3 regions of the Escherichia albertii genome follow, and region 3 is predicted to be linked to each of the others. Evidence: riboswitches for the same ligand, from Rfam matches in the RefSeq annotation. Region 3 holds a riboswitch; each other region holds the start of a gene.
What was found. Region 3 has a riboswitch for thiamine pyrophosphate ahead of thiB (thiamine ABC transporter substrate binding subunit). Riboswitches for the same ligand answer to the same signal wherever they lie in the genome.
Positions count from the first base shown of each region.

Region 1: it holds a riboswitch for thiamine pyrophosphate, as region 3 does, so the genes downstream of both, thiM (hydroxyethylthiazole kinase) here and thiB (thiamine ABC transporter substrate binding subunit) in region 3, are expected to answer to the same signal.
Region 2: it holds a riboswitch for thiamine pyrophosphate, as region 3 does, so the genes downstream of both, thiC (phosphomethylpyrimidine synthase ThiC) here and thiB (thiamine ABC transporter substrate binding subunit) in region 3, are expected to answer to the same signal.

Region 1 covers NZ_CP117568.1:1,174,408-1,184,652, forward strand. The annotation lists gene PS053_RS05910 (DUF6493 family protein) at 1-2,272, opposite strand, end outside; gene PS053_RS05915 (glycoside hydrolase family 25 protein) at 2,358-3,173, opposite strand; gene thiD (bifunctional hydroxymethylpyrimidine kinase/phosphomethylpyrimidine kinase) at 3,239-4,039, opposite strand; gene thiM (hydroxyethylthiazole kinase) at 4,036-4,824, opposite strand; TPP riboswitch at 4,859-4,955, opposite strand; gene rcnR (Ni(II)/Co(II)-binding transcriptional repressor RcnR) at 5,047-5,319, opposite strand; gene rcnA (nickel/cobalt efflux protein RcnA) at 5,440-6,255, shown strand; gene rcnB (Ni(II)/Co(II) efflux transporter accessory subunit RcnB) at 6,473-6,811, shown strand; gene PS053_RS05945 (putative fimbrial-like adhesin protein) at 6,893-7,927, opposite strand; gene PS053_RS05950 (fimbrial biogenesis outer membrane usher protein) at 7,943-10,245, opposite strand, start outside.
Region 2 covers NZ_CP117568.1:3,271,968-3,282,212, forward strand. The annotation lists gene PS053_RS15915 (hypothetical protein) at 1-121, shown strand, start outside; gene PS053_RS15920 (DUF4867 family protein) at 152-787, opposite strand; gene thiH (2-iminoacetate synthase ThiH) at 1,121-2,254, opposite strand; gene thiG (thiazole synthase) at 2,251-3,021, opposite strand; gene thiS (sulfur carrier protein ThiS) at 3,023-3,223, opposite strand; gene thiF (thiazole biosynthesis adenylyltransferase ThiF) at 3,207-3,962, opposite strand; gene thiE (thiamine phosphate synthase) at 3,955-4,590, opposite strand; gene thiC (phosphomethylpyrimidine synthase ThiC) at 4,590-6,485, opposite strand; TPP riboswitch at 6,565-6,665, opposite strand; gene PS053_RS15955 (Rsd/AlgQ family anti-sigma factor) at 6,717-7,193, opposite strand; gene nudC (NAD(+) diphosphatase) at 7,288-8,061, shown strand; gene hemE (uroporphyrinogen decarboxylase) at 8,101-9,165, shown strand; gene nfi (deoxyribonuclease V) at 9,175-9,846, shown strand; gene PS053_RS15975 (YjaG family protein) at 9,889-10,245, shown strand, end outside.
Region 3 covers NZ_CP117568.1:3,816,606-3,826,850, forward strand. The annotation lists gene PS053_RS18470 (DedA family protein) at 1-572, shown strand, start outside; gene thiQ (thiamine ABC transporter ATP-binding protein ThiQ) at 680-1,378, opposite strand; gene thiP (thiamine/thiamine pyrophosphate ABC transporter permease ThiP) at 1,362-2,972, opposite strand; gene thiB (thiamine ABC transporter substrate binding subunit) at 2,948-3,931, opposite strand; TPP riboswitch at 3,962-4,062, opposite strand; gene sgrR (DNA-binding transcriptional regulator SgrR) at 4,096-5,751, opposite strand; gene sgrT (glucose uptake inhibitor SgrT) at 5,840-5,971, shown strand; gene leuD (3-isopropylmalate dehydratase small subunit) at 6,077-6,682, opposite strand; gene leuC (3-isopropylmalate dehydratase large subunit) at 6,693-8,093, opposite strand; gene leuB (3-isopropylmalate dehydrogenase) at 8,096-9,187, opposite strand; gene leuA (2-isopropylmalate synthase) at 9,187-10,245, opposite strand, start outside.

The sequences.
Region 1 (10,245 bases), 2.0 Mb from region 3:
AAAGTAAACAAACTGCAATATAGACCCAGCCTGCGTGATGAACACGAAGTTGGTTTTCAAGCAAATATTGTAGAGGATATAAACATTCTTCAAAGCCATCAACTTCGTTTCCCGATGCCGTAGCTGGAATAAAGAAATTTAACCAAGAATCTGGATAATTTGGCACCAAAGATAAATAATACAATACGTCCTTCCAGTGACAACACTCATCACGACAGAGACTCATATAATAATAATGACCAGGATAAGGGTGAAGACTCTTTCTCTCCCAGTAATAAGGCACACGGTTATTTAATGCCAGTTTATACCAGGTTTTATATTCATTCTTATCAATTAATATGCGATACGTACAGGTGAATGGTTGGGCTATACCCGGCCAACTCGCCTGCTCTTTGGCGATAGATTCATATTGTGGAAATACCCCGTTTGTATTTCGGGTGCGTGTAATCTGTGTCCAGAGTGGTAAAAACTCGTCATTTGTTGCCGATATATCATCAGTAATCCGCAACAAATATTGCACCGCCTGGGCGTATTTCCCGGTTAACATAAATGCCTGTTGCTTCACTTCTGCTGTTACCTCGCCTGGCAAAATACGATTACAGGCGATAATTAAATCATCAACATCAACCGGATAATTCTCGCGTTCGTGGGCCAACAATCGCTCCACCAGGATTCGCGGCGAAACATAGAACGGCGTGTGGCTTGGCGTTGCCAGTAAAGTTAAGTGGCAGTTATCACGCAGCCGCGAAAGCACCAGCTGGTTTTGGTTTTGTAAATGCGGGAGGCGGCGTTCATGTCGCTCCGGCGTTGATGCATATTCATCGTTTAACCACTGCTGAAAAAAATCTCTCAGACTATAGAGTATTGATGATCCGAGATACTTTTTATGTAATTTTTTATAGTACGGTTGTAATTGTTTTTTATAACCAGCAGGAAGTTCATTTTGCAGAGCAATAATCCCGGCATAAAAAAGTTCAATATCCAGGGCTTCTTTATTTTCCAACATTTTTCCAGTTTGAAACAACAACGCATCCCAGTTTTCAGGAACAATAACCTGCTCATGTTGTAGCATTGGAATAACATGACTTTCATCCAGCGGTGAATCACATTGTAACAGTGCCAGTACACTGTGCTTTAAGCCTCCCAACCATGGCTCAGTTAGCGCGGCAATGTCCTGTGCTGGCTGGTATTTCAACATTAATTCAGCCGTGCGTAGTTGTAATTTTTCGGTGCGCTGAATTAGGGTTCCTGACACGTTTTGCGCCAGTGTTGTACGATATTGGGGATAGCGTTCTGCCAATGTCTCGGCAATATCCAGTGCTATTAATAATGATTTATCGCATTTTTCTCGTCCGCTAATTACCGGAAAACACTGCATAAATGATGAATGGTCGAACTCAGGGTGAGTGTATAATGTTTGAATTGTCTGAATGACAAAATTGACGACTGAATTATTGCTGGCATTCAGCCCTGAAAATAATAACTGCTGATTATCAATCCATTCATCTTCTTGTGGGTTAAACATGTTTACCAGACGAATATGCCAGTCAAGACGGGCTTTCTTAAAATTATTTGTTAATGAAGCTAATAACTCCTTAATTAACTGGCGAGGTAGAAGGTTTTCAGCCATAAGTTGCTTAAACATTTCATCCCAAAATTCGGTCAAGATCCCACCGTAAGGTGAGTTATCCGCCTGATAAAAGTGACTACGCAACAGTACTGGAACCTCATATTGAGGGAACGGTATTATTAACTTTTCTATTACCTGTGGGTTTTCACGCAACCAGGCGATATCATCTCTGGGATTATGCATATACCTACCGGCATAAAATAATATATTGACAAATGATTCCTCATTGAATTTTATCCACCCATGTTGATAAAAACTCCATATAAGACGGAAATCTGGATAAGTATATGTAGCAAGCAATAAATCTTTAATTATACTATCGAGATAATCAGGAACAGTATGGCTAAAATAAGTGAGGAGTGCATGGTGTACTGAGCTATTGCTACTACCCAGCAATTCATGAAGTTTGGTTTGATTTTTGGGCCAGTGGATAGGGAATAATTTTTGCTCTGTATAGTTACGTGCGCATACCACTTTACTCAACGAGAACGCATCGTGCGCATCTTCCCCAGAGAACAGTGGATGATAATCAGTTTCTTGTAGAGCCTTAAGTACAGCCAGACGGTCTTTTTCTTTTAATGCCAGTGCCCAGTCAACAATGGCTGGATAATCTTTTTGGCGAATCAGTTCGACAGGTATCATTGGCTAGTCTCTTCCATGAAGTTTTCCCCATGATACCGGGTTGATCACCTGTTATATCAGCCCCCGAAATTCTGATTTTTGTGATTTACTGCTTAAGAGTACCTTCCACGAAAGCCTGTAATTCCTCCGCCGAGCCATTAAACACGTTAAAATCCACCGCGCCATTGATACCATCCACCTGACCGCGATCCGAATGCTGCCAGAAACGCCACAATCGTGATCCACTGTCTGGACGACGTTGATAATAGTGAGCAATCCACCAGGGATACTCATTAAAATATCCCGCCAGATTTTCCTGATAAAACACAGACCCGGAATAGATAATCGGTTTTTTGCCAGTGTTTTTTTCAACCATCTTTAACCACTGAATTACCCGTTTGCGTAATTCTTTTGCTGATAATTTTCCTCGTTCTTCTACATCCAACACAGCGGGAAAATCGCCAGGACTAAAATCTACCGTTTGCAGAAATAATCGCGCCTGAACTGGAGCCGCTACCGATGGGGAAAAATAGTGATATGCCCCACGTAGCAGACCATTTTTACGACTTTGCAGCCAGTTACGTGAGAAATACGGATCGACCAGTTTCTCGCCTTCCGTCGCTTTAATAAAAGCAAACTGTAGGCGGATACCGTTGTCGCGCATTTTTGCCACACGCTGCCAGTCTATCCGCTCCTGCCAGCGTGAAACATCTATGCCATGAATGGTGTAACTGGCAGGAATGCGAATAGCAAAAGATTTGACCGGACGATAACCATAAAAGTGAATGTAGTCTTTAATCTGAACTGCCGTGGAATAGAAAAAATTCACCGTCTGGCGGGGATAAATCGCAACGATGGAAATTAGCCCCAGAGCGCATAACAAGACGGTGAATTTTTTGCGACTGACGATTTTTAGCTGCATTGGTTTCATCCCTGAATTTCAGCGCAAAAAGGCTGACAATAACCAAAGCAGCTATAGTACGGCGGTCACCACCAGGCGTGGAAGTGGTGAACCGGACCAATCCCATGACCGACTTCCAGCGTGTCGGCCTGAGCTAACGCCGCTGACAGCCAGCTTTTGGCTTCCTGAACAGTATCGGCCCAGTTTTTATGCCGCGGACGTAGCGCCGTCAACGCCGCCGAGAGCGTACAACCTGTGCCATGCGTGTTTTTAGTCATAATGCGCGGCGCGGTAAAACGTTGTTCGCCGTCGCGGGTAAACAGCCAGTCCGGGCTTTGTTCATCATCCAGATGCCCACCTTTCATCAGCACCGCACCGCACCCCATCGCCAATAAGGCGCGCCCCTGCTCCAGCATTTCCTGTTCATTACGAGCGTGTGGAGCATCAAGCAAGGCCGCTGCTTCCGGCAGGTTTGGAGTTATCAATGAAACTTGCGGCAATAATCGACTGCGAAGAGTGGCAACCGCCGAAGGTGAAAGTAGCGGATCGCCGCTTTTTGCCAGCATGACAGTATCCAGTACTACGTTTTCGATCTGATAACGTTGCAGCCGTTCCGCCACGGCTTCAACAATATCAGCTTCAGCCAGCATGCCGATTTTAGTGGTATCAATACGAACATCGCTGAGCACGGAATCGAGTTGGGCGGCAACAAAATCAGGTTCTATACGATACACCGACTGTACGCCGCGGGTATTTTGCGCCACCAGCGCGGTCATCACCGAACAACCGTATGCACCAAGCGCGGAGAAGGTTTTTAGATCGGCCTGAACTCCCGCGCCGCCGCTCGGGTCGGTGCCTGCAATCGTCAGAGCGTTAATCCGTTTCATGCCTTCACCTCCGGTGTCAGCTGCCAGAGCGCATCAAGAAAATGAGCAATAAAACTGCCCGGCCCTTCACTTCTGGCAACAGCGCGTTCTCCGGCTTGTTTCATCCAGTGACAGGCAGATGCGACGTTTTCCAGTGTATCGCCCGGTAATGCACAACTGGCAGCGACCACTGCCGATAATGCGCAACCAGTTCCGACCACTTTGGTCATTAGCGGACTGCCACCGTGAATGCCAACAGTACGGCAGCCATCAGTAACATAATCCACCTCGCCTGTGACCGCGACTACTGCACCAGATTCTTGCGCCAGGGATTGTGCGGCAGGCAACGCGTCTGCTGCGGCGTCAGTAGTATCCACACCGCGTCCACCTCGTGAAGCTCCCGCTAATGCAATGATTTCCGACGCATTTCCTCGTATTGCAGCAGGTTTTAACGATAAAAGTTCACGACAAAAACGGCGGCGATAGTCGAGCGCGCCAACCGCAACGGGATCAAGCGTCCAGGGTGTTTGTGCGATATGCGCCTGTTCGACGGCGGCACGCATCGCTTTCGCACGTGGCTGTGTCAACGTGCCGACGTTAATCAACAAGGCATTGGCAATGGACGCAAATTGACTGGCCTCTTCCGTTTCAATCACCATGGCTGGCGATGCGCCCAACGCCAGCAATGTATTGGCGGTGAAGGTTTGCACCACATCATTGGTCATGCAGTGTACAAGGGGGGAATGTTGTTGAAACAGGTGTAAAGCGTGCGCAGATTGCGTCGGACTTAGCAGGTCGATTTGCATAGTTTGCTCCTGCCATAACGTGAAGAAGCAATGACCTGGCGGTCCGTGACTTCCCTACGCTGGCATTATCCAGATCAGGTGATACGGGTATTTCTCAGCCTTCACGCAGAAGGGCACCCCGAGTCGTTTGGTTACGATAATAAATCGCAGTAGAGGATGGTAATGTCCAGCGCACATGTTGTAAACGAGGAAAACCGCCAGTCTTACAACAGCGTTGTGACATTATTTGATATAAGAATCCAGCACCTTCAGAACAACGTCCAGATCTTCTTCCCGCTTTAGTTCATCGCTCTGATGCACAATGTGTTCTGTCAGATGACCTTTAATCACTTCCCGCATCAAACCATTTACCGCGCCACGAATGGCGGCGATTTGTTGCAGGACGGCGGCGCACTCATGCGGTTCGTCGAGCATTTTCTTGAGCGCAACGACCTGCCCCTGAATCTTACTGGCGCGCGCTTTCAGTTTTTGTTTATCCCGGATGGTATGAGACATGAGCAGACCTTCTTAACAAGATAGAGAAAAATCATAGCACTATTAATCTACTGGGGGGTAGTATTATGTACTGGGGGGGAGTAGAATCTCTACGCCAATTTAATATTAAGAATTATTATCATGACCAACTTTACAACACTTCTTCAGCAAGGAAACGCCTGGTTCTTCATCCCCAGCGCCATCTTACTCGGTGCGCTTCATGGCCTGGAACCGGGGCACTCAAAAACGATGATGGCAGCATTTATCATCGCTATTAAAGGCACCATTAAACAGGCAGTGATGCTTGGACTGGCAGCGACCATTTCGCACACCGCGGTGGTTTGGCTGATAGCCTTTGGCGGAATGACGATCAGCAAACGCTTTACTGCGCAATCGGCTGAACCATGGCTGCAATTAATTTCCGCGGCGATCATTCTTGGTACCGCTTTCTGGATGTTCTGGCGTACCTGGCGCGGCGAGCGAAACTGGCTTGAGAATATGCATGATCATGAGCATCATCACGATCACGAACATCACCACGACCACGAACATCATCACCATCACGAGCATGGCGAATATCAGGATGCCCACGCGCGAGCACATGCCAATGACATTAAACGGCGCTTTGATGGCAGAGAGGTGACTAACTGGCAAATACTGTTGTTTGGCTTAACGGGCGGACTGATTCCCTGCCCTGCGGCGATTACCGTTCTGCTGATTTGTATTCAACTAAAAGCCCTGACGCTGGGGGCAACTCTGGTCGTCAGTTTTAGTATCGGCCTGGCATTAACGCTGGTCACAGTGGGCGTTGGCGCGGCAATCAGTGTTCAACAGGTCGCTAAACGCTGGAATGGATTTAACACTCTTGCTAAAAGAGCCCCCTACTTTTCCAGCTTGTTGATTGGTTTAGTTGGGTTGTATATGGGCGTGCATGGTTTCATCGGTATTATGAGATAAAACAATTCTCAGGGCCTCGGTACTGCTGTGACCCAGGATGATTCTTAAATCAGCTATTTCCGCTTACTTCCCGCGCAATGAGGATGCTTTTACGGCATCCTTTCATTTACACTTTTTACGAAATCACGGGATCACTAACAAAATATCGCTTGTCAGTTATATTGTATGGCGGGAAAGATATTCAGCTGATTTTACTGATCCCCAAAGTGGAGAGTATATGACCATAAGAAATAAGATGTTGCTGGGAGCGCTTTTGCTGGTCACCAGCGCAGCCTGGGCCGCACCAGCCACCGCGGGTTCGACTAATACCTCGGGAATTTCAAAGTATGAGTTAAGCAGTTTCATTGCTGACTTCAAGCATTTCAAACCCGGCGATACTGTACCAGAGATGTACCGCACCGATGAGTACAACATTAAGCAGTGGCAGTTGCGTAACCTGCCTGCGCCCGATGTGGGAACGCACTGGACCTATATGGGCGGTGCATATGTGCTGATCAACGATAGCGACGGAAAAATCATTAAAGCCTACGACGGTGAGATTTTTTATCACCGCTAAAAAAACCCCCTCGGAGAGAGGGGGGAAATGCAGACACCTTATTATTTTTTATTATTAGCCACTTGCCCGTCTTACTTGTTATTAGTCGTATTTCACGTTGATCAGGGCGGTAGCCTCAATTGCACCTGATTTAACTTTATTTTTATCATAGACATAGTAACTGGCAGTCACCGGAATTGAGATCGTAGCATCCGTAATTTTCGACTTCGCCGCAATTTCTTTTAAATTAGTGTATCCTTTGCTGCTATCACTGATATTTAAAAGAGTCACAGGTGAACCATTACTTTCCAGGATAAATCCGACACCATTATCATCTGAGCCTTTCAGGATCGTATTACTGCCGGGCAACAGCTCAGAGCTTGATAGATATACTTGCATTTTTCTTGATGTTTGATTCTGTTGACCTAATAAATTTTTACATCGCAGAATAATATCTCCAGTATTGCTGTTAAGCGTTGTTTTATTACCCGCTGCAGGCAATTGTGAAACAGGAATACTCTTTAAAGTAATTAATAAATCATCGGGTTTACACGTCGTTGTTATCGGGTTGTATGACAATGCCAGGTTAAATGAATAGACACCTGCATTTTGCGCCAATGCATTTCTATAGCTATTCACACATGTATCCCACGACTTTCCGCCCAACAAACACAGTAAAAATTGCATTGCAGCACTTCCACGCGTTGTTGATGAAGCGCTGGATAATGTCGCAACACCATTGATCATCACTGAACCACCACCGCCTGCGGAAATATTCACCTTCGCGTTACTGGCCGCGGATGTTACCGTTACTGAATAACCACTGGTGAAACTGGTCTGGTTATTTGACAATGTAATGTTGTTTTTATTGGTCCATTCAAAATGTAAATTTAATTTAACGGTATCATTATACAGCCCAACAACAATATCCGACGGGCTCATCGGAGTGATAGTATTCGTACTCACGCATGATGAATCATTAAAGTTATGTTCATATGTCGCTGTTTGCGTTTGAGTAAGAGCAAAATCTCCCTGAACAACCAGATTATGCTGCGCTGATAACTCTCCATAACATGCCGCATAGCTCCCAGGGATAACCATCATTGTGAATATCAATAGCACTATATGAATTTTCATAGAATCACCTGACTATTACTGGCAAATATAATTTCTACTTTCATCAATCTCTTTACCGAAGGTGATTGTGCATGAAAGCCCTTGTTGCTTATCAATTGCCACATTAACCGATGGAGGGACTTCATTGGTGCGAATAAACAGCTGACTTCCCTGACCGACGACGCCAATATTATGTCCGTGATTATCATTCACTTCATAGCCGAATGTTAACGGTTGCCCATCAGCTCTCAACGCTTTTATATACCAGGGTTTACGCTGATCGGTATCAAAGCCAACCAAAACGATCGCGCCACGATAAGGTGCGGCAATTTTACGGTTACCGCGTAATTCAGTTTCGCTATCGTTTTGGGACACATCCAGCACTAAATGATTTTCCCGATAAGACGTCATACCGTCATAAACCACCACACCATTACGATTCGTTGTACGATATTTTTGACCATTAACATAAGCGTCTTTAATTCCTGGCGCATGCATCACAGCAAAAGTTTCCGAAAGACGGTTTGCCAAATTAATACCACCAGACCAGGCGACCACGCCCCCTGAAATGCTGGCACCTGCCTGCTGATAGGTATTCGACTGACTATAACTGCCATTCACTGTCGCGACCGGCGCGTTCCAGGTTAAATTCGCCCCTGCTGTCGTTTCATTCTCCTGACGTTGATGGCTCAGGTTTACACCATAATTAAATTGATCGCGGCTCCCAACGGTCCCCGATAATCCGGCATTGTTCGAGGCTAATCCCTGATCATTAAAAGTTGTTGAGTTAGATATATATATTTGTCGCCCTGTTGTCGTAACCTCATTGCCCCAGTCAAAGGGGATCGATATAAAGATATTAAAGCGCTTTTCTTCCCGATGATCCTCGTCATATGTCTGGTTTGCTGCAAGGGTATAGCTTATTCGCCGCCAGTTATTGGAGTAACTCAACTGATAATCTTTACTACTGCCGCTGCGCCCCCAGTAATCCCGCCATAAAGTACTTAATGACACAGTTCCCCAGTTTTCTGGTAATGACTGACTCATATTAGCGGATAAGCTATTTTTACGACCAAAATCATTCTGGTAATAATCGGCAATATCATAGACATCGTTTTTATCCCGGCGGTAGCTATCTTTATTATTTGCCCAGACATAATCGTTAAATGTTCGGTAATCACGCGATGAATAACGCCAGGCTGCCAGGCCAAAACGTGTCGACGTTTGACTCAAAAATTTGTTATACGCAATCTGATAACTTTGTCCATCAAACACATCACCATTATCTTGCTTACTGTGCGATTTAGTAGCGTCAACTGAAATGGCACCAATGCGCGTGTTCCAGCCAGTTCCCAGGGTAAACGCATAATAATTATTGGCAACCATCGTGCCACCATACAGCGTCAATAAATTATTAAAACCATACTGATAACCCACCTGGACAAAATCACTTTGCTTGCTCGCTCCTTCAATATGGCTACGGCCCACCGCAAAATCATATTTCGATACGCCAGGTTGCAACATATTAGGTACTGCCGCATAAGGCACCAGATAAGTCGTTACAGAACCATCGGCTTCCTTGACACTGACATCAAGATCCGCACCGCCTCCCGCCAATTGCAAATCAGTAATCGAAAATGGACCCGGTGGAACTTCTTTCTGATAAACAACAAAACCATTCTGTTCAATTGTTACCAGCGCGTTACTCTGGGCGATTCCCTGCACGCGGGGAGTAAAATTTTGCTTAGAGTTAGGCAACATCTGCATATCACGAAACAGTCGTACCCCGCGAAAGCGAACAGAATCAAAGATATCGGCTGACGTATACATATCACCAATGCGCAGAGTACCGAGAATTTGAGCAAATCCACGTTCCAGATACAGCGTGTTACTTTTCCACTCCCCAGGATTGTTATCTGTTTTGCTAAAACTGGCATCAGAATGCAGTTGCCACCCCACTAAATTTAACCCACTGTTGAAACGAACATAGGTGCTCTTACTATTGCCTGAGGCTTTATAATCGCTGTAATACTGACTTACGTAATAAGATGTATAAAAAGCATTAATTCCCCGTTCCCAATTTTCTGGTGGAACATAACCACTTTCCAGTTCATCGACCCAGGCTTGCGGGACGGTAAGATCCAAACGAAAAATACCGATGTCCCAGGCATAGCTCCCGCCCTGAACAAGTTGTTTAAATGTTAAACACTCCTGGTCATTGGCAAAATTGTCGGTATTTATGCCTAATCGTTTTACTATTTCACGCGATAAACACGTTTCATCCTGATTGTCTTTCACGATAATTTCATACTTTCCGCGCCATTGTTTATTAACATAAA
Region 2 (10,245 bases), 540 kb from region 3:
ATCGGCTGCGAATCATTATTATTCTGCGAGTGCATGGCAGGGGAATGAGTGGGATCGCTGCGGTTTGACCATGCCACCACGCGTGCGAACAAAAGACAGCGTGGCGGTAATTGCCGGGTAAAGAGGAGGCGAAGAGAAATCTTCGCCATTTTCACACCTGAATAATATCATTAACGCAAAGATGCGGCCCTTTTAATAATGGGCAAGGATGCTCAGTGAAACTTTCATGAGCGATAAACCAGGTATTTCGCTTGCTCAATATTGTGGGTTTTTTCTTGCCATCAATATCTTCATTAGTTCCATCAAGAAGAATAATCGCTGCGCTAAAAGGTTGTGCATTGATACTAATAGGGCAGTAATGTAGCGTTGTGCTATAAAGTTCAATCACCGATTTTGCCGGAATGAAAAATGGCTCTGCAAGTTCACCATTAAACGTGTCTCCCTGCATCAACCCTCGTTTACCTAAAAACAGGAAAAAGTCGCTGGCGGCGATAATGACTTCACTCCCCTGGTGATATTCAAAGCCATTCTGGGTGGTATTTACCCCGCAAACATACCCAGCCTGAACGGGCATTTCACCATAGATTTGGCACTGAATGTCGCTCACGGCGGAGTATCGGTTTAAGCGCTCATCGCTTCTGACATACGCCACCTGATCCGCTGGTACAGAAATTTCATCTTTAAGGTATTTAAGCAATGAATCTACATTTATTACAGAAATTACGTTTCCGTATAAGTGAAATTCATCACTATGAATCGATAACGCCTTTTTGGGGTAAACTGACATGATATTCTTGACCATATTTTGGTGAGGGTAAAATTATTATATCCTGTTATTGCATTCTCTTTTTTTGACGGCGCTCTTGCTTTGCAATTAAAACTTTATGTCGTGTCCGTTAAAATAGTTGTCTTATTGAAATGGTTATTTCTTCTGGCAATTATGAAATAGCGTACTGAGACGTTATTTTAAGAAAGGCAGGGCGAAACGAGGAAGAAGCTTTTCGCCCTGGACAACATTCCTGCTGACGGCACTACCATAAAAAACACAACGCTTTCAACAACCTTGCGTTTTTCATCTTCCGTAGCGGCTCGGAATAAATTTATGTTGTTACATTCCGTCTCATAGCTTTTGCGAGGCGCGTCCCAGATAACTGTCCCAGTCTTTCCATACTGGCTGCAAACCCTGAGCGGTTAATGCGGCGGCAACCGCTTCAGGTCTGCGATCGTCGTGCGGTGTGAACTGTTCCAGCTCGGGGTGATTGTCGGCATAACCACCTGGCTGCGTTTTCGAAAAAGCGCTGACGTTATTAATTGCCAGCGGAATAACGCGATCGCGAAACCACGGTGATTCCCGCGTGGAGAGTGACAGTTCAATCTCCGGCGCAAGCAGCCGGAAGGCGCAGATGGTTTGCACTAACTGGCGTTCATCCATAATCGACGCAGGCTCAATGCCGCCAGTACATGGACGCAGGCGTGGGAAGGAGACAGAGTAGCGGCTTTGCCAGTAATGCTGTTGCAGCCATAGCAAATGTTCTGCAACCATATAGCAGTCAACGCGCCAGCTGTCGGAAAGGCCAATTAGCGCGCCGAGGCCTATCTTATCAATCCCCGCACGGCCCAGCCGATCCGGTGTTTCCAGACGCCAGAGAAAGTCCTGTTTTTTGCCTTTCAGATGATGGAGGGTGTATGTCGCCTCGTGATACGTCTCCTGATAAACCATCACTCCATCGAGACCAAGTTGCTTTAACTCGGCGTATTCTGCTTCCGCCAGCGGTTGCACTTCCATCTGTAGTGAAGAGAACTGCTCACGCAGAGCAGGGAGATGACGACGAAAGTAATCCATCCCCACTTTCGCCTGATGTTCACCGGTGACCAGCAACAAATGTTCAAAGCCCATCTCCCGGATAGCGGCGCTTTCTCTGGCGATATCCGCTTCATCCAGCGTTTTGCGCTTGATGCGGTTGCTCATGGAAAATCCACAATAGGTGCAGTCGTTAGCGCAAAGATTAGAAAGATAGAGCGGGACGTAGAAGCTGACGATGTTGCCAAATCGCTGGCGAGTCAGACGCTGCGCTCGCTGGGCCAGGGGTTCCAGATAGTCACTGGCGGCAGGTGATAACAGCGCCATCATATCGTCGCGGGTGAGTTGCGAGGCATTTAGCGCTCGCTCTACGTCAGCAGCCGTTTTGCTGTTGATACGCAGGTGGATATCGTCCCAGTCCAGTTGTCGCCAGCGATCGCTGAAGGTTTTCATGCCGATGCCTCCAGAAATCCGGTCAGTGGGCTGGTGGCATGAGCAAAATGACTGCGGCTGCCCGGTCCGGCCTGACGTGCCAGCAGGCCCGCTTCAACCGCCAGACGAAATGCCTTCGCCATGTTGATGGGATCGTCCGCGACGGCAATCGCCGTATTCACTAACACTGCATCGGCCCCCATTTCCAGCGCCTGCGTGGCATGGCTGGGAACGCCGATGCCAGCATCGACAACCACCGGAACCGTAGTTTGCTGGATAATAATCTCCAGCATGGCGCGGGTTTCCAGCCCCTGATTAGAGCCAATCGGCGCGCCGAGCGGCATCACCGCTGCACAGCCGACGTCTTCCAGACGTTTGCACAACACCGGATCGGCACCGCAGTAAGGCAGCACGACAAATCCCTGTTGCACCAGCGTTTCGGCGGCTTTCAGGGTTTCGATAGGATCGGGCAACAGCCAGCGGGCGTCAGGGTGAATCTCTAATTTTAGCCAGTTTGTGCCTAACGCTTCACGTGCCAGATGGGCGGCGAAGATCGCTTCCTCTGCCGTTTTCGCCCCGGAAGTATTCGGCAGCAGGGTCACACCCGCCGTGATAAGCGGTTCGAGGATAGCGTCGTTGTGCTGGCGCAAGTTGACGCGTTTCATTGCCAGCGTCACCAGTTGACTGCCGGAAGCGCGAATAGACTCCACCATCAGTTGTGAAGAGGCGAATTTCCCGGTGCCGGTAAACAGATGTGAATCAAACGTTTTGTCCGCAATACGTAACATCTCAACCCCCTGCAATAACCTGAAAAAGCAGGATCTGGTCGCCATCCTGCACGATATGTTGCGCCCACTGTTCGCGCGGGATGATTTGCTGATTAATCGCCAGCGCCGCACCCGCTTGTTGTTGATTGAGTTGCTCCAGCAGCTCGTGAACGGTTTGTCCGGCGGCGCATTGCATCGGTTGATCGTTAAACAGGATCTGCATTGCATCCTCCACATACCGGGCAACCACTGGCGCGGCGCAACGCCAGGCTGCGCCACTGGCTCGACTTACCGTCGAACAGTCGGAGTTCTCCCGCAGGCGTCTCTATACCGCTTAATAACTTAATTGCTTCCAGTGCCTGCAACGTGCCCATAACCCCGACCACCGGGCCAACCACGCCCGCCGTGCGGCAGTTGCGTTCAGGTTCCTGGTTATCTGGCCACAGGCAGCGGTAACACCCCCGCTCCCAGGGCGGCGTCAGTACCATCAACTGACCGCCAAATCCGACCGCGCTGGCGGTGATTAGCGGCGTGTTGAGTGCCACGCAGGCGGCATTAATCTCCTGGCGAGTCGCCATATTGTCGGTACAGTCGAGCACCACATCGGCTTGTGCAACCGCATCTTTTAACGCCTCACCTGTTAATCGTTGTTGCAATGCCGTCAGTTGAATGTCGGGATTCAACTGTGTCAGTCGCTGTTGGCTGACCTGCGATTTCGGGCTGTTGATATCTTCAGTGGTAAAGAGGATTTGTCGTTGTAGATTGCTTAAATGCACATCGTCGTCATCTGCCAGTATCAGCGTCCCGACGCCTGCGCCCGCCAGGTATAGCGCAGCAGGTGTACCCAGCCCGCCAAGACCAATAATCAGCACCTGGCTGTCGAGCAGTTTTTGCTGCCCGTCCAGAGCGATATCGTCGAGCAGGATTTGGCGGCTATAACGCATAAAGTCACGGTCATTCATCGCCAACTCCTGCAATTTCCAGCAGCTGTGCCGTTGCCAAACGCCAGTCTGCGGCTTGAGTAATGGCGCTGACGACGGCGATACTGCCGACACCCGTCGTCATCACCGCAGGCGCGCGCGCCAGACTGATACCGCCAATCGCCACGGTGGGATAATCAGCCAGGCGCTCAACATGCCGTGCCAGCTGTTCCAGCCCCTGTGGTGCGGAAGGCATCTGCTTGGTTTGTGTCGGGAACACATGTCCCAGCGCGATATAAGAAGGGCGTGCAGCCAGCGCGACGTCGATTTCCATATCATCATGGGTCGAAACGCCCAGCCGCAGACCTGCCGCGCGGATGGCGCTGAGATCGGTGGCCTGCAAATCTTCCTGCCCCAGATGGACGCCATAGGCCTGATGTTTGATCGCCAGTCGCCAGTAATCGTTGATAAACAGTCGTGCGTTATAGCGGCGGCCCAGCGCAATTGCCGCCACAACATCGGCTTCAACCTCTTCATCGCGCCGATCTTTGATGCGTAGCTGGAGGGTGCGCACGCCTGCATCCAGCAGGCGTTCGATCCACTGTACGCTGTCCACCACCGGGTACAGTCCTAAACGAAAGGGCACAGGAGGAAAATCAGGCTGATACATCACGCTTCCTCCTTACGCAGGTAGATTTCTCCGCCTCTGGCGCGGAAGTTCTCCGACATATCCGCCATTCCCGCTTCAATGGTTTGTGCGGCAGCGTAATCGCGCACTTCCTGACTGATTTTCATCGAGCAGAATTTCGGCCCACACATGGAGCAAAAATGGGCGACCTTGCCGGACTCTTGCGGCAGAGTTTCATCGTGATAAGCGCGGGCGGTAAACGGGTCGAGAGCCAGATTAAACTGGTCCTCCCAGCGAAATTCGAAGCGGGCTTTCGACATCGCGTTATCGCGAATTTGCGCGCCCGGATGCCCTTTTGCCAGGTCGGCAGCGTGGGCGGCAATCTTGTAGGTGATAAGACCTTGCTTAACGTCTTCTTTATTGGGCAGACCCAGGTGCTCTTTTGGCGTTACGTAGCAGAGCATCGCACAGCCAAACCAGCCGATCATCGCTGCACCAATCCCCGACGTGAAGTGGTCATAACCTGGCGCAATATCGGTGGTCAGCGGCCCGAGAGTGTAAAATGGCGCTTCGTGGCAGTGCTCTAACTCCTCGGTCATATTGCGGCGAATCATCTGCATCGGCACATGCCCGGGGCCTTCAATCATCACCTGTACGTCATATTCCCAGGCGATTTTGGTCAGTTCGCCCAGCGTATGCAGCTCGGCAAACTGCGCTTCATCGTTGGCGTCCTGAACAGAACCGGGGCGCAGGCCGTCGCCCAGCGACAGCGAAACATCATAAGCGGCACAGATTTCACAAATTTCGCGGAAGTGTTGATAGAGGAAATTTTCCTGATGATGGGAGAGGCACCATTTCGCCATAATCGAACCGCCGCGAGAGACGATGCCGGTCAGGCGTTTCGCGGTCATCGGTACGTAGCGCAGCAGCACGCCCGCATGGATAGTGAAGTAATCCACACCTTGCTCGGCCTGTTCCAGCAGCGTGTCACGGAAGACTTCCCAGGTAAGATCTTCAGCGATCCCGTTCACTTTCTCCAGCGCCTGGTAGATCGGCACAGTGCCGATCGGCGCCGGGCTGTTACGCAAAATCCACTCGCGGGTTTCGTGAATATAGCGACCGGTGGAAAGATCCATCACGGTATCTGCTCCCCAGCGCGTGGACCATACCAGCTTTTCCACTTCTTCTTCGATGGAAGAGGTGACCGCCGAGTTGCCGATATTGGCGTTAACTTTTACCAGGAAATTGCGACCAATAATCATCGGTTCTGATTCAGGATGATTAATGTTGGCGGGGATAATCGCGCGTCCGGCAGCGACCTCATCACGGACGAATTCCGCGGTGATATTTTCCGGCAAGCGTGCGCCAAAACTCATTCCCGGATGCTGGTGGCGTAAAACTTCGCTACGTATGCGCTCGCGGCCCATATTCTCGCGGATGGCGATGAACTCCATCTCCGGCGTGATGATACCCTGGCGGGCATAGTGTAACTGTGTGACGCGGCGGCCTGCTTTGGCGCGTTTTGGCGTTAATACGCCACTAAAACGCAGCTCGTCGAGGCCATCATCTGCCAGCCGCGCTTTTGTGTAATCGGAACTGCGCACGGTAAGTTCTTCGGTATCGCCGCGTGCATCGATCCACGGCTGGCGCAGTTTTGCCAGCCCTTGCTGCACGTTAATGGCGATCTGTGGGTCGCCATACGGGCCGGAGGTGTCATAGACCGGAATCGCTTCGTTTTCTTCGTACTGCGGCTGTTCTTTGCTACCGCCGATTAGCGTCGGGCTAAGCTGGATCTCACGCATTGGCACGCGCACGCCGGGGTGTGTGCCGGTGATGTAAATGCGTTTTGAGTTCGGAAAAGCGGTGCCCTCCAGAGTATCGATAAAATGTTGGGCCTGGGCGCGTTGTTCGCGGCGGGTCAGTTTTGTTGCAGACATAGCTCATTCCAAAAGTTAAGGACGTGGCTTGTCAGACGACGGATGAAGCAAGAGACGATCGCCGCAAAGGCGATGCGATAGCAGATTAACTCTTGTTCCCTTCGCAGGTATTAGCCTGATCAGGTTCCGCGGATCCCGAATGAACGGTCTCAGCCAGTTAAGGCACTCCGACAAGAAATTAGCCCCGCAGACGGGGCGTTGGCTGTAAATTACGCGTTAACCGCGCAGAACTCAAGCAGGATGTTTGACGCGAGCGGCATCAAGCACCAGCAGAATCAGCTTATCTTCCAGCACAAAGCGCGCTTCCAGCGCCTCGCCGATGTCAGATAAAACCTGTTGAAACTCAAGGTAATTATCGTGATCGATGGCGGTTTCCAGGCTGGAATCGTAGTAATCCATAATCTGTTGGGTATTGGCTTCAAGCTGGGGCCAAATCTTCGTGGCGCGAGCGAGTTGTCCGTTGCCTTCCAGCTTATGAAGAATGCGTTCATAAATACTGAAATGTCCGGCAGACAAGTAATCGACCAGGCTCTGGCAAAAATCATCAAGGGCTTTTTCATTTAGCCTCATGTACGATTCTTTACCAGGCTTAATGCCAACCAGATTGTAGTAAGCCACGAGCAGATGCTTACGTACATGTAGCCAGCGATCAACCAGTTTGTTACTTCCTCTGACGTGCTCCGTCAGGTTATCGAGCTGGTTAAGCATGATTGACTCCGCAAGTTTGAATTCAAAAACTGCTCAGTGAGAAATGTAAAAACCATGTTAAACATGCCAGTGATGCAAAGGTAGTGCAAGAGCTATGGATCGTATAATTGAAAAATTAGATCACGGCTGGTGGGTCGTCAGTCATGAACAAAAATTATGGTTGCCGAAGGGTGAATTACCCTATGGCGAAGCGGTAAATTTCGATCTTGTGGGCCAGCGCGCACTACACATCGGCGAATGGCAGGGAGAACCCGTTTGGTTAGTACAACAGCAGCGTCGTCACGATATGGGATCGGTGCGTCAGGTCATTGATCTGGATGTCGGGCTGTTTCAACTGGCTGGACGCGGCGTGCAACTGGCGGAGTTTTACCGTTCGCATAAATACTGCGGATATTGCGGGCATGAAATGTATCCGAGCAAAACCGAATGGGCGATGCTGTGCAGTCACTGCCGCGAGCGTTACTATCCACAAATCGCCCCCTGTATTATCGTTGCTATCCGGCGTGATGATTCGATCCTCCTCGCTCAACATACCCGCCATCGCAATGGTGTCCATACGGTACTTGCCGGATTTGTCGAAGTGGGCGAAACCCTCGAGCAGGCAGTCGCGCGTGAAGTGATGGAAGAGAGCGGAATTAAAGTTAAAAACTTGCGTTACGTGACTTCCCAACCGTGGCCGTTTCCCCAGTCTTTAATGACCGCGTTTATGGCGGAATATGACAGCGGCGACATCGTGATCGACCCGAAAGAATTGCTGGAGGCGAACTGGTATCGCTACGACGATTTGCCGTTACTGCCGCCGCCCGGTACCGTGGCGCGTCGTCTGATAGAAGATACAGTGGCGATGTGTCGGGCAGAGTATGAGTGATGATACACTGACCGCCTGACGCACTAAGGAACAGCCAAAATGACCGAACTTAAAAACGATCGTTATCTGCGGGCGCTGCTGCGCCAGCCCGTTGATGTCACTCCAGTATGGATGATGCGCCAGGCGGGTCGCTATCTACCGGAATATAAAGCCACGCGCGCTCAGGCGGGTGATTTTATGTCGCTGTGCAAAAATGCCGAGCTGGCGTGCGAAGTGACTTTGCAACCGCTGCGTCGCTATCCGCTGGATGCGGCGATTCTTTTCTCTGACATTCTGACTGTCCCGGATGCGATGGGGCTAGGGCTTTATTTTGAAGCCGGAGAAGGTCCGCGATTCACCTCGCCAGTCACCTGTAAAGCCGATGTCGATAAACTGCCAATCCCGGACCCGGAAGATGAGCTGGGTTACGTGATGAACGCGGTGCGTACCATTCGCCGCGAACTGAAAGGCGAAGCGCCGCTGATTGGTTTTTCCGGCAGCCCGTGGACGCTGGCGACTTACATGGTGGAAGGCGGTAGCAGCAAAGCGTTCACCGTGATCAAAAAAATGATGTATGCCGATCCGCAGGCGCTGCACGCGCTGCTCGATAAACTGGCGAAAAGCGTCACGTTGTATCTGAATGCACAGATCAAAGCTGGCGCCCAGGCAGTGATGATTTTCGACACCTGGGGCGGCGTGCTTACCGGGCGCGATTATCAACAGTTCTCGCTCTATTACATGCATAAAATTGTTGATGGTTTACTGCGTGAAAACGACGGTCGCCGCGTGCCGGTCACGCTGTTTACCAAAGGCGGCGGACAGTGGCTGGAAGCGATGGCAGAAACCGGTTGCGATGCGCTGGGCCTCGACTGGACAACGGACATCGCCGATGCGCGCCGTCGTGTGGGTGATAAAGTCGCGTTGCAGGGCAACATGGACCCATCAATGTTGTATGCACCGCCAGCACGCATTGAAGAAGAAGTGGCGACAATTCTTGCCGGTTTTGGTCACGGCGAAGGCCATGTCTTTAACCTCGGCCATGGAATTCATCAGGATGTGCCGCCAGAACATGCTGGCGTGTTTGTCGAGGCAGTGCATCGCTTGTCTGAACAATATCACCGCTAAGGAGTGATTATGGATCTCGCGTCATTACGCGCTCAACAAATCGAACTGGCTTCTTCTGTGATCCGCGAGGATCGACTCGATAAAGATCCCCCGGATCTGATCGCCGGAGCCGATGTCGGGTTTGAGCAAGGCGGAGAAGTGACGCGAGCGGCGATGGTGCTGCTGAAATACCCCTCGCTTGAGCTGGTGGAGTATAAAGTGGCACGTATCGCCACCACCATGCCTTACATTCCTGGTTTTCTTTCCTTCCGTGAGTATCCTGCGCTGCTTACCGCGTGGGACATGCTGTCGCAAAAACCGGATTTAGTGTTTGTCGATGGTCATGGGATCTCGCATCCTCGCCGTCTTGGCGTCGCCAGCCATTTTGGTTTGCTGGTGGATGTGCCGACCATTGGCGTAGCGAAAAAACGACTATGCGGTAAATTCGAACCGCTCTCCAGCGAACCGGGCGCACTGGCCCCGCTGATGGATAAAGGCGAGCAGCTGGCCTGGGTCTGGCGCAGCAAAGCGCGCTGTAACCCGTTGTTTATTTCTACCGGCCATCGGGTCAGCGTGGACAGCGCGCTGGCGTGGGTACAACGCTGCATGAAAGGCTATCGTCTGCCGGAGCCAACGCGCTGGGCGGACGCGGTGGCCTCGGAACGTCCGGCGTTCGTGCGCTTTACAGCAAATCAGCCCTAATTCAGGTAAACTGCGGATAATTTTCGTATCTGAGAACTCAACATGTTACAAAACCCGATTCATCTGCGTCTGGAGCGCCTGGAAAGCTGGCAGCACGTCACTTTCATGGCTTGCTTATGCGAACGCATGTACCCCAACTACGCCATGTTCTGCCAGCAGACAGGTTTTGGTGATGGGCAAATTTACCGCCGTATTCTCGATCTCATCTGGGAAACGCTGACCGTCAAAGACGCAAAAGTAAATTTCGACAGCCAGCTGGAGAAGTTTGAAGAAGCGATTCCTTCTGCAGACGATTTCGATCTGTACGGCGTTTATCCAGCAATCGACGCCTGCGTGGCGTTAAGTGAACTGGTCCATTCGCGTTTGAGTGGCGAAACGCTCGAACACGCGGTGGAAGTG
Region 3 (10,245 bases):
CTGGTTGCCTGATGGGGGATTGGATCTCCTTCTGGCTGGGCTGGCGGTTTAAAAAGCCGCTGCATCGCTGGTCATTTCTGAAAAAGAATAAAGCGTTGCTCGACAAAACTGAGCATGCGTTGCATCAACACAGCATGTTTACCATTCTGGTCGGGCGCTTTGTCGGGCCGACGCGTCCGCTGGTACCGATGGTCGCAGGGATGCTGGATCTGCCGGTGGTGAAATTTATCACGCCAAATATTATCGGTTGCCTGCTGTGGCCGCCGTTCTACTTCCTGCCGGGGATTCTGGCGGGGGCGGCGATTGATATTCCTGGCGGAATGCAAAGTGGTGAATTTAAATGGCTGCTGCTGGCGACGGCGGTGTTTTTGTGGGTCGGTGGCTGGCTGTGCTGGCGCTTATGGCGCAGCGGCAAATCAACCGATCGTTTAAGTCATTATTTGTCGCGGGGCCGTTTGTTGTGGCTGACGCCGCTGATTTCTGCCATTGGTGTCGTGGCGCTGGTGGTGTTAATTCGCCATCCGCTGATGCCGGTATATATCGATATCTTGCGCAAAGTGGTTGGGGTTTAGAGCATCGTTTTGTAGGCCTGATGCGACGCTTGCCGCGTCTTATTGGGCCTATAAAATGCATACCCGTAGGTCGGATAAGGCGTTCACGCCGCATCCGACAGTGCATACTAACCCATAATCCCCAATAGCGCCGAAGCACTCGCCTTACCGCTCAACAACTCATCGGTCTTACCCTGCCAGGCGATGCGCCCGTCGGCGACGACCACCGAACGCGTGGCGATCCTCGCCGCATCTTCCACGCTATGTGACACCATCAATAGCGTCATTTTTTGCTGCTGGCAGCTCGTGCTCACCAGCGTCAGCATCTCCTGGCGTAGTGCCGGATCGAGCGCGGAGAACGGTTCATCAAGTAATAAAATGGGCTGTTCGCGCACCAGACAACGCGCCAGAGCCACACGTTGTCGCTGACCACCGGAAAGCTCGCCCGGCAACCGTACCATTAAATGATCAATTCCCATCTGACGGGCGATAGCGTGCATTTTCTCCTGCTGTGCCGCGTTCAGTTTCAATCCGGGATTAAGCCCCAGCCCGATGTTCTGCGCGACCGTCAGGTGACTGAAAAGGTTGTTCTCCTGAAACAGCATCGACACCGGACGGCGTGACGGCGGCGTTGTGGTGTGATCAACGCCATCGATAGTCAGCGAACCGCTGGCTGGCGTCAGAAAACCGGCGATCAAATTCAGCAGAGTACTTTTCCCTGCGCCGCTTGGCCCGAGGATTGCCACCTGCTCGCCGCGTTCCACCGTTAAGCTAAAACGCATTGGCAAATGGTGGTAAAGCCAGGTGATATCAGTCAGTTTTAACATTTCGCCCCGGTAGTTTTTCAATCACGGTAAATAGCATAAAACAGAGCAGTAGCAGAATTAACGCGGTGACTGCGCCGTCCTGGCTGCGATAAGAACCGATTTGCTGGTAGAGATAAAACGGCAGGGTGCGGAAATCATCGTTACCGAACAACGCCACCACGCCAAAATCACCAATCGACAGCACGCAGGCAAAGGCCAGCGCCTGCGCCAGTGGGCGTTTCAGGGCGCGCAGTTCCACCACTTTTAAGTGCGACCAGCCTTCAATACCCAGCGACTGGCACAGCATGCTGTAGCGGGCAGTGATATCGCGCATCGGGTTTTCCAGCACTTTCAGCGCATAAGGGATCGCCATTAACGCGTTGGTGAAAATCACAATGCCGTCAGAAGATTGCGGCAGGCCGATAGTGTTGTTGAGCAACAAAAAGAAGCCCGTTGCCAGCACAATGCCCGGCATGGCGAGGATCAACATGCCGCTCATCTCCAGCGCCTGACCCGCCAGCATTTTTTGCCGCGCCCGCAGTTCGCGGCTGCTCCATAGCAGCATCATGGTCAGCACCACGCACAATACGCCTGCTGCCAGTGCAATACGCAATGAGGTCCACAGTGCCTGCCACAACACCGGTTGCGACAGAACTTCTGGCAACTGGAGGTTTACTCCATCGACGATCACCGCCAGTAACGGTGGCAGTAATAACAGCAACGCCAGCGCAATTAATACTGTGTCGCAAATGCGGCTATGCAGACGATCGTCCGGGTCGCGCCAGCCTTGCAGCAGCGTGGTACCGGGGGCAATGGCTTTACTTAGTCGCTGACTCAACAGCACCAGCCCGAGACAGCACACCATCTGGATCAGCGCCAGCATCGCTGCGCGGGCAGGATCGTAGTCGTAACTTAGCGCCTGATAAATAGCCAACTCGATAGTGGTCGCCTGCGGACCGCCGCCCAGCGACAGCACGGTAGCGAAGCTGGCGAAACAGAGCATAAAGATAAGCGCAGCAACTGGCGGGATTTGTCGCCGTAGCCACGGCCATTCGATGAAGCGGAAAAAATGCCAGCCGCGCATCCCAAGCTGGGCGGCAAGCTGGCGCTGCTCGCCGGGAATGCTTTCCAGCGCCTGGAGGAATAAGCGGCTTGCCATCGGCAGATTAAAAAATACGTGTGCCAGCAAAATGCCTTGCAGGCCGTAGGGCGAAAAGGTCCACTCCAGACCAAGCGAATGCCAGAGCGAGGCCAGCCAGCCCCGACGACCATAGACGCTAAGAATGCCGAAAACGGCGACCAACACCGGGAGGATCAAGGTCATTGCGCACAGACGCAGCAGCGCTAGTCGCCCCGGAAAGCGCCTGCGATAGAGCGCGCGGGCGAGGAATATTGCGGGAACGACAGAGAGCAGCGCCGAGAGAAACGCCTGCCAGAAGGAGAAGCGCACCACATGCCACAGGTAGCTGTCCTGCCAGATGGCCGTCCAGTCACCCTGCGGTGCGTTCCACCACAGGGCGAGAAACGCCGCCAGTGCAACCGCCACTACCAGCGTGGCGGCGCTTAATCCTGGGATTAACCAGCCGGGAATTAATGACTGACGGCGCGTTGCCATTCGCTAATCCATGCCTGACGTTGTGCCGCCACTTCGGCTGGCGTGAACTCCAGCGTGGTGGCAGGTTTGGTCAGTTGTGCAAAACCGGCAGGCAGCGCGACGTTTGCTACCGGATACATCCAGTTGCCGGTTGGGATCGCATTCTGAAAAGCCGGAGAAACCATAAACTGGAGGAATTTTTGCGCCAGCTCCGGCTGCTTGCTGGCAGCGGTGCGGGCGGCAACTTCCACTTGCAGATAGTGGCCTTCGCTAAAGTTAGCGGCGGCGTAGTTATCTTTCTTCTCTTCGAGAATGTGATAAGCCGGGGAGGTGGTGTAGCTCAGTACCAGATCGCTTTCACCTTTCAAAAACAGGCCATAGGCTTCACTCCAGCCTTTGGTGACCGTGACGGTTTTCTTCGCCAGCTTCTGCCAGGCCTGTGGGGCGTCATTGCCATAGATTTTTTGCATCCATAGCAGCAGGCCCAGACCAGGAGTACTGGTGCGCGGATCTTCATAAATCACCCGCCAGTTCTGATCGCTCTCAACCAGTTCTTTCAGACTTTGCGGCGGATTTTTCAGTTTGTTCTTGTCGTAAACGAAGGCGAAATAGCCATAGTCAAACGGCACAAAGGTGTCATTATTCCAGCCGCCGGGAACGTTTATAGCCTCTGTCGCTACGCCGCTTTTGGCAAACAACCCGGTTTTGCTGGCGGCGTCTAACAGATTGTTATCCAGCCCCAGCACCACATCAGCTTTGCTGTTTTTGCCTTCCATCCGCAGACGGTTCAGCAGTGAGACGCCATCTTCCAGCGCCACAAATTTCAGTTCGCAATTGCAGTCGGCTTCAAAGGCTTTTTTGACCACCGGACCAGGCCCCCAGTCGGCGGCGAAGGAGTCGTAGGTATAAACAGTCAGAACGGGTTTTGCGAAAACGGGCGCTGTGCATAGCAACAGCAGGGGAAGACATTTTTTTAACACTTTGCACCTCAAAGAAGAGTGGCAAAGGACTTGAGAAGGAGCCTCAAATCCCTTCGCCGGCGTTATCCGGATCAGGTTCGACGGGTATTTTCTCAGCTTGCGCGTTAGCGCAGGCACCCCGTTGAGAACGGCGTTAGTGTAGTGAGTTTGTTATCAAGCAGCAATCATGGATCCGGCGGAGCAAACCAGGCTGATTTAAAATCAAACCAACCAAGAGTGTTCATGCGCAGGCCGCGCATACTGCGTTGCCCCTGAATAATCAGCCAGTGATGGATAAGCGGCACTATCGCTTTGCTGGCAACCAGTTGTTGGCACCAGTTCGCCAGATTCATCTCGCCATTGCGCCAGCGGGCGGCGTCGGCTTGCCAGTCGAGCGGAATACAGCGTTGTAGCAGCGGCACTTCACACAAGTGCGCGAACAGCGAAAAATCCAGCGGCAGCGTAAAGTTGGCGCTGTTAAGCCAGATATCGCTTTCGATCTCTCCTTCATGCCACTGATCGTAGTCGATCTCGTTGATGTTCAAGGTGACCTGATGACTCGCGAGAATCTTTTGCATGATCCTGGCAATTACCCGATGCTCAATATGATCCTGGTAAAAGGTTAGCGTGAGGTTTTCCAGCCCGGCGGGTTTTTCACAATGGGTGGGGCGGGCATGATGCCAGCGGGGGAGTAGGCCATATGCCGGGAACCACAGTTGCTGGTATTGTTCCTCGGCGAAATAGACCAGATTGGTTGGAGAAAGAACGTAACTTACCCACTCTCTGACCGCTTGATTTGCCCCGCGATGGGTGCGGCTGTCAAACAGTAAATAGTAGCAACCTTCTTCCAGTCGGCTTTCAATCTCTTTTTCTTCACCTTGCGGCCCTTGCAGCATCAGACCGCCAGCAGGCTCGTCGGCAATTTCCGGCAATACCCAGACATTAACCTCGTCAATTAGTGCCCGATAGCCAAAAAAATCATCGAATGCCTGAATTTTCAACTGATTAGTGGAGTTACGGATCACCGCATACGGCCCGGTGCCAATGGGATGGCTGGCAAAGTTGCTGAGTGTTTCCCATTCGCGCGGCAGGATCATTGCCGGAACTTGCCCTAGCAGTAACGGTAACCAGCGATCCGGCTGCGTGAGATGAATGTCCAGCGTCCAGGGTGTTGGTGAAACGATGTCTGCAATGTGGGAATAGAGTGGGAGCGTATTGATCCTTTTTAGGGAAGCGATTACGTCGTCCATTTCCAGTTCGCGTCCGTGGTGGAAATGGATCCCGGGGCGCAAAAAGAAGCGCCAGTGAAGCGGTGAAATTTGCTGCCAGTGGTGGGCGATGTCCGCTTCCAGTTCCCCATTTTCCTCATTTACGCGCGTTAGCGAACTGAAGATTTGCCGGGCGATATGGGTTTCGGAGCGGCGCAATGCGCTGCCAGGCAGCAGATTGCGCAACGGGCGATAATAGAGGACGCGCAGGATGTGCCGGCCCCGGCGAAAGCTGCGCCCCAGATGGGAAATCAGCATTTGCCGCACGGCGGTTTTATCACCAACGAGTTGCACCAGTTGGTCGATGCGATCCTGCTCCAGTAGGTCTTCCGCCCGCTGTTGCTGGAGCGCCAGCCCGGTATAGAGGAAAGTTAAACGCGAGCGTTTACCGCGTCCAACTTCTGCTTCCCACGTCAGCCAGCCGCGTTCCTGCATCGTGTTGAGCAGGGTGCGCATATGACGACGGGAACAGCTCAATAACTCCGCCAGTTCATTGAGCGTCGTGTCCTGCGATTTACCCTCGCAGCATTGCCACAGGCGAATGAACTGTTGTTGCAGACGACCAGAAGGCATAAAAGGGGAACTCCCGCGTAAAATCCAGCAATTTTATTTTCCCTATATTAAGTCAATAATTCTGATTGATGAAGCAAGGAGGTGTCCCATGCGCCAGTTTTATCAGCACTATTTTACCGCGACTGCGAAGGTGTGCTGGTTGCGTTGGTTAAGCGCTCCACAACGCTTATCCATGCTTGAGGAACTGATGCAGTGGGAGGGGAGTGATTCTGACTACTGATTTGCGGACATCATGTGTGACTGAGTATTGGTGTTAATCGCCACGCCAGCAGTGAATACCTGCTGGCTTTTTTCTTTTTGACGATTGAGTCGAGCGGCGTACAAACTAACGCATAAACGCTGGTTGTTTCGCCTCATAAGCGGCGATCGCGTCGTCATGCTGCAAGGTCAGGCCGATGCTGTCCAGGCCGTTCATCATGCAGTGGCGGCGGAAGGCATCAATGGTAAAGCGATAGGTTTTCTCACCCGCTTTCACCTCTTGCGCCTCCAGGTCCACATCGAAATGGATCCCTGGATTGGCTTGTACCAGCGCAAACAGTTCATCCACTTCGGCATCGCTTAATTTCACTGGCAGCAGTTGGTTGTTAAAGCTGTTGCCATAGAAGATGTCAGCGAAACTCGGCGCAATCACCACTTTAAAACCGTAATCGGTCAATGCCCACGGCGCGTGCTCACGCGAGGAACCGCAGCCGAAGTTTTCTCGTGCCAGCAAAATGGAAGCTCCCTGATATTGCGGGAAGTTCAGCACGAAGTTCGGGTTTGGCTGCTGGCCTTTTTCATCGAGAAAACGCCAGTCATTAAACAGATGCGCGCCAAAACCTGTACGGGTCACTTTCTGCAAAAACTGTTTCGGGATGATTGCATCAGTATCAACATTGGCGGCATCCAGTGGAACCACCAGGCCTGTGTGTTTGATAAATTTCTCTGCCATGGTGTGCTCCTTATTTAATATTGCGAATGTCGGCGAAATGTCCGGTCACAGCCGCGGCGGCAGCCATTGCCGGGCTGACCAGATGCGTGCGCCCGCCGCGCCCCTGGCGGCCTTCAAAGTTACGGTTGCTGGTGGAGGCACAACGTTCGCCCGGATTCAGACGGTCGTTATTCATCGCCAGACACATTGAGCAACCGGGTAAGCGCCACTCAAAACCGGCTTCAATAAAGATTTTGTCCAGACCTTCCGCTTCCGCCTGGGCTTTTACCGGACCAGAGCCGGGAACCACCAGTGCCTGCACGCCTGGCGCGACTTTCCGACCTTTGGCGATTTCCGCCGCCGCACGTAAATCTTCAATGCGTGAGTTGGTGCAGGAACCGATAAACACTTTGTCGATAGCCACTTCGGTCAGCGGAATGCCCGGTTTCAGCCCCATATAGGCCAGAGCTTTTTCTGCTGAGGCACGTTCAACCGGATCGGCAAACGAAGCCGGATCGGGAATTTTGTCGTTCACGGAAATCACCTGGCCTGGATTGGTGCCCCAGGTGACCTGCGGCGAAATCGCCTCTGCTTGCAGAGTGACAACGGTATCGAAAGTTGCGCCTTCGTCGGTTTGCAGAGTTTTCCAGTAGGCAACGGCATCGTCGAAATTCTTGCCTTTCGGCGCATGCAGACGACCTTTGACATAGTTAAAGGTGGTTTCGTCAGGCGCAACCAGACCGGCTTTCGCGCCCATTTCGATTGCCATATTGCACAGAGTCATACGACCTTCCATGCTTAAATCACGGATTGCTTCGCCGCAAAACTCCACCACATGCCCGGTGCCGCCTGCGCTGCCAGTTTTACCGATAATTGCCAGCACAATATCTTTTGCGGTAATACCCGGCGCGGCTTTGCCCCGGACTTCAATTTTCATGGTCTTCGCGCGGCTCTGTTTCAGGGTTTGCGTTGCCAGCACGTGTTCAACCTCGGAAGTGCCGATACCAAAGGCCAGTGCACCAAACGCGCCGTGGGTGGCGGTATGCGAGTCGCCGCAGACAATGGTCATTCCTGGTAAGGTCACGCCCTGTTCTGGTCCCATTACGTGGACGATCCCCTGATACGGGTGATTCAGGTCATACAGTTCGACGCCAAACTCTTTGCAGTTTTTGATCAGCTCCTGCATCTGAATGCGCGCCATTTCACCGCAGGCATTAATGTCTTTGGTCTGGGTAGAGACGTTGTGATCCATGGTGGCGAAGGTTTTCCCCGGCTGACGCACCGGGCGACCGTGGGCGCGCAGACCATCGAACGCCTGCGGTGAGGTCACTTCATGCACCAGGTGGCGGTCAATATATAACAGCGGGGTTTCGTTTTCGGCTTCGTACACTACGTGAGCGTCGAACAATTTTTCGTATAACGTCTTAGCCATGATTACACCCCTTCTGCCACATAGCGGGCAATGATATCGCCCATTTCATCGGTACTAACGGCGGCAGCGCCACGGGCTAAATCGCTGGTGCGAATGCCTTCTTCTAATGCGCGGTTAATGGCGCGTTCAATGGCGGAAGCCGCATCATCGGCATCCAGGCTGTAGCGCAGCAGCAACGCCAGCGACAGAATTTGCGCAATCGGGTTGGCAATGTTCTTGCCTGCGATATCCGGCGCCGAGCCGCCCGCCGGTTCATACAGCCCAAAACCTTGTTCGTTCAGGCTGGCGGAAGGCAACATGCCCATCGAGCCAGTGATCATTGCGCACTCATCAGACAGAATGTCGCCAAACAGGTTGGAGCACAGCAGAACGTCAAACTGTGATGGATCTTTAATCAGCTGCATGGTGGCGTTGTCGATGTACATATGCGCCAGTTCGACATCCGGGTATTCGGTGGCGATCTCATTAACGATCTCCCGCCATAAGATAGAAGATTGCAGCACGTTGGCTTTGTCGATTGAGGTGACTTTGTGGCGACGCTTGCGGGCAGATTCAAACGCGATGCGGGCGATACGTTCGATCTCAAAACGGTGGTACACCTCGGTATCAAACGCTTTTTCATATTGTCCGCTGCCTTCGCGACCTTTTGGCTGACCGAAATAGATGCCGCCGGTCAGTTCGCGCACGCACAGGATGTCGAAACCGTTAGCGGCAATGTCAGCACGCAACGGACAGAACGCTTCCAGCCCCTGATACAGTTTTGCCGGACGCAGGTTGCTGAATAATTTGAAGTGCTTACGCAGAGGCAACAGCGCGCCGCGTTCTGGTTGCTGGTCTGGTGGTAAATGTTCCCACTTCGGACCGCCTACCGAGCCAAACAGCACGGCATCGGCTTGCTCACAACCTTCAACCGTCGCAGGCGGCAGTGGTTGCCCGTGGTTATCAATGGCTGCGCCGCCAACATCGTGATGGCTGGTGGTGATGCGCATTGCAAAGCGGTTGCGCACGGCGTCCAACACTTTCAGCGCCTGGTTCATTACTTCCGGGCCAATACCGTCTCCCGGCAATACGGCAATATGGTAATTCTTCGACATCACACGGTTTCCTTGTTGTTTTCGTTGTGTTGAGCTTTGCGTTGCAACTCTTTTTCGACTTCTGCGGCACGCCAGATATTGTTCAGTACGTGCACCATGGCTTTGGCGGAGGACTCGACAATATCGGTGGCCAGGCCGACGCCGTGGAAGCGGCGACCGTTGCAGTTGGCGACGATATCCACCTGGCCCAGCGCATCTTTGCCGTGACCTTTGGCGGTCAGGCTGTATTTCACCAGCTCGACGTTATAGTCGGTGATGCGGTTAATGGCTTGATAGACAGCATCCACCGGGCCGTTACCGTTGGCGGCTTCTGCTTTAACTTCTTCGCCGCACACCAGTTTGACGGCGGCAGTGGCGATATCATTAGAACCAGACTGCACGCTGAAATAGTCCAGACGAAAATGTTCCGGTTCTTCTTGCTGCTTACCGATGAAGGCCAGCGCCTCCAGGTCGTAATCGAACACTTGGCCTTTTTTATCCGCCAGCTTCAGGAAAGCGTCGTACAGATTGTCCAGATTGTATTCATTTTCTTTATATCCCATCTCATCCATGCGATGTTTTACTGCCGCACGGCCCGAACGGGAGGTCAGATTCAGCTGGATTTGGTTCAGACCAATAGATTCTGGCGTCATGATTTCGTAGTTTTCGCGGTTTTTCAGTACGCCATCCTGGTGAATACCGGAGGAGTGTGCGAAGGCGCCGCTGCCAACAATGGCTTTGTTTGCCGGGATCGGCATATTACAAATCTGGCTAACTAACTGGCTGGTGCGCCATATCTCCTGGTGATTAATGGCGGTATGTACATTCAGGATATCCTTGCGAACTTTGATCGCCATGATCACTTCTTCCAGCGAACAGTTACCGGCACGCTCGCCGATCCCGTTCATTGCGCCTTCCACCTGCCGCGCTCCGGCGTGTACCGCCGCCAGCGAGTTGCCTACCGCCAGACCTAAATCGTCGTGGGTATGAACGGAAATAATGGCGTTATCAATGTTGGGCACGCGTTCATACAGACCGCGGATGATTCCGGCGAACTCAAACGGCATGGTGTAGCCTAC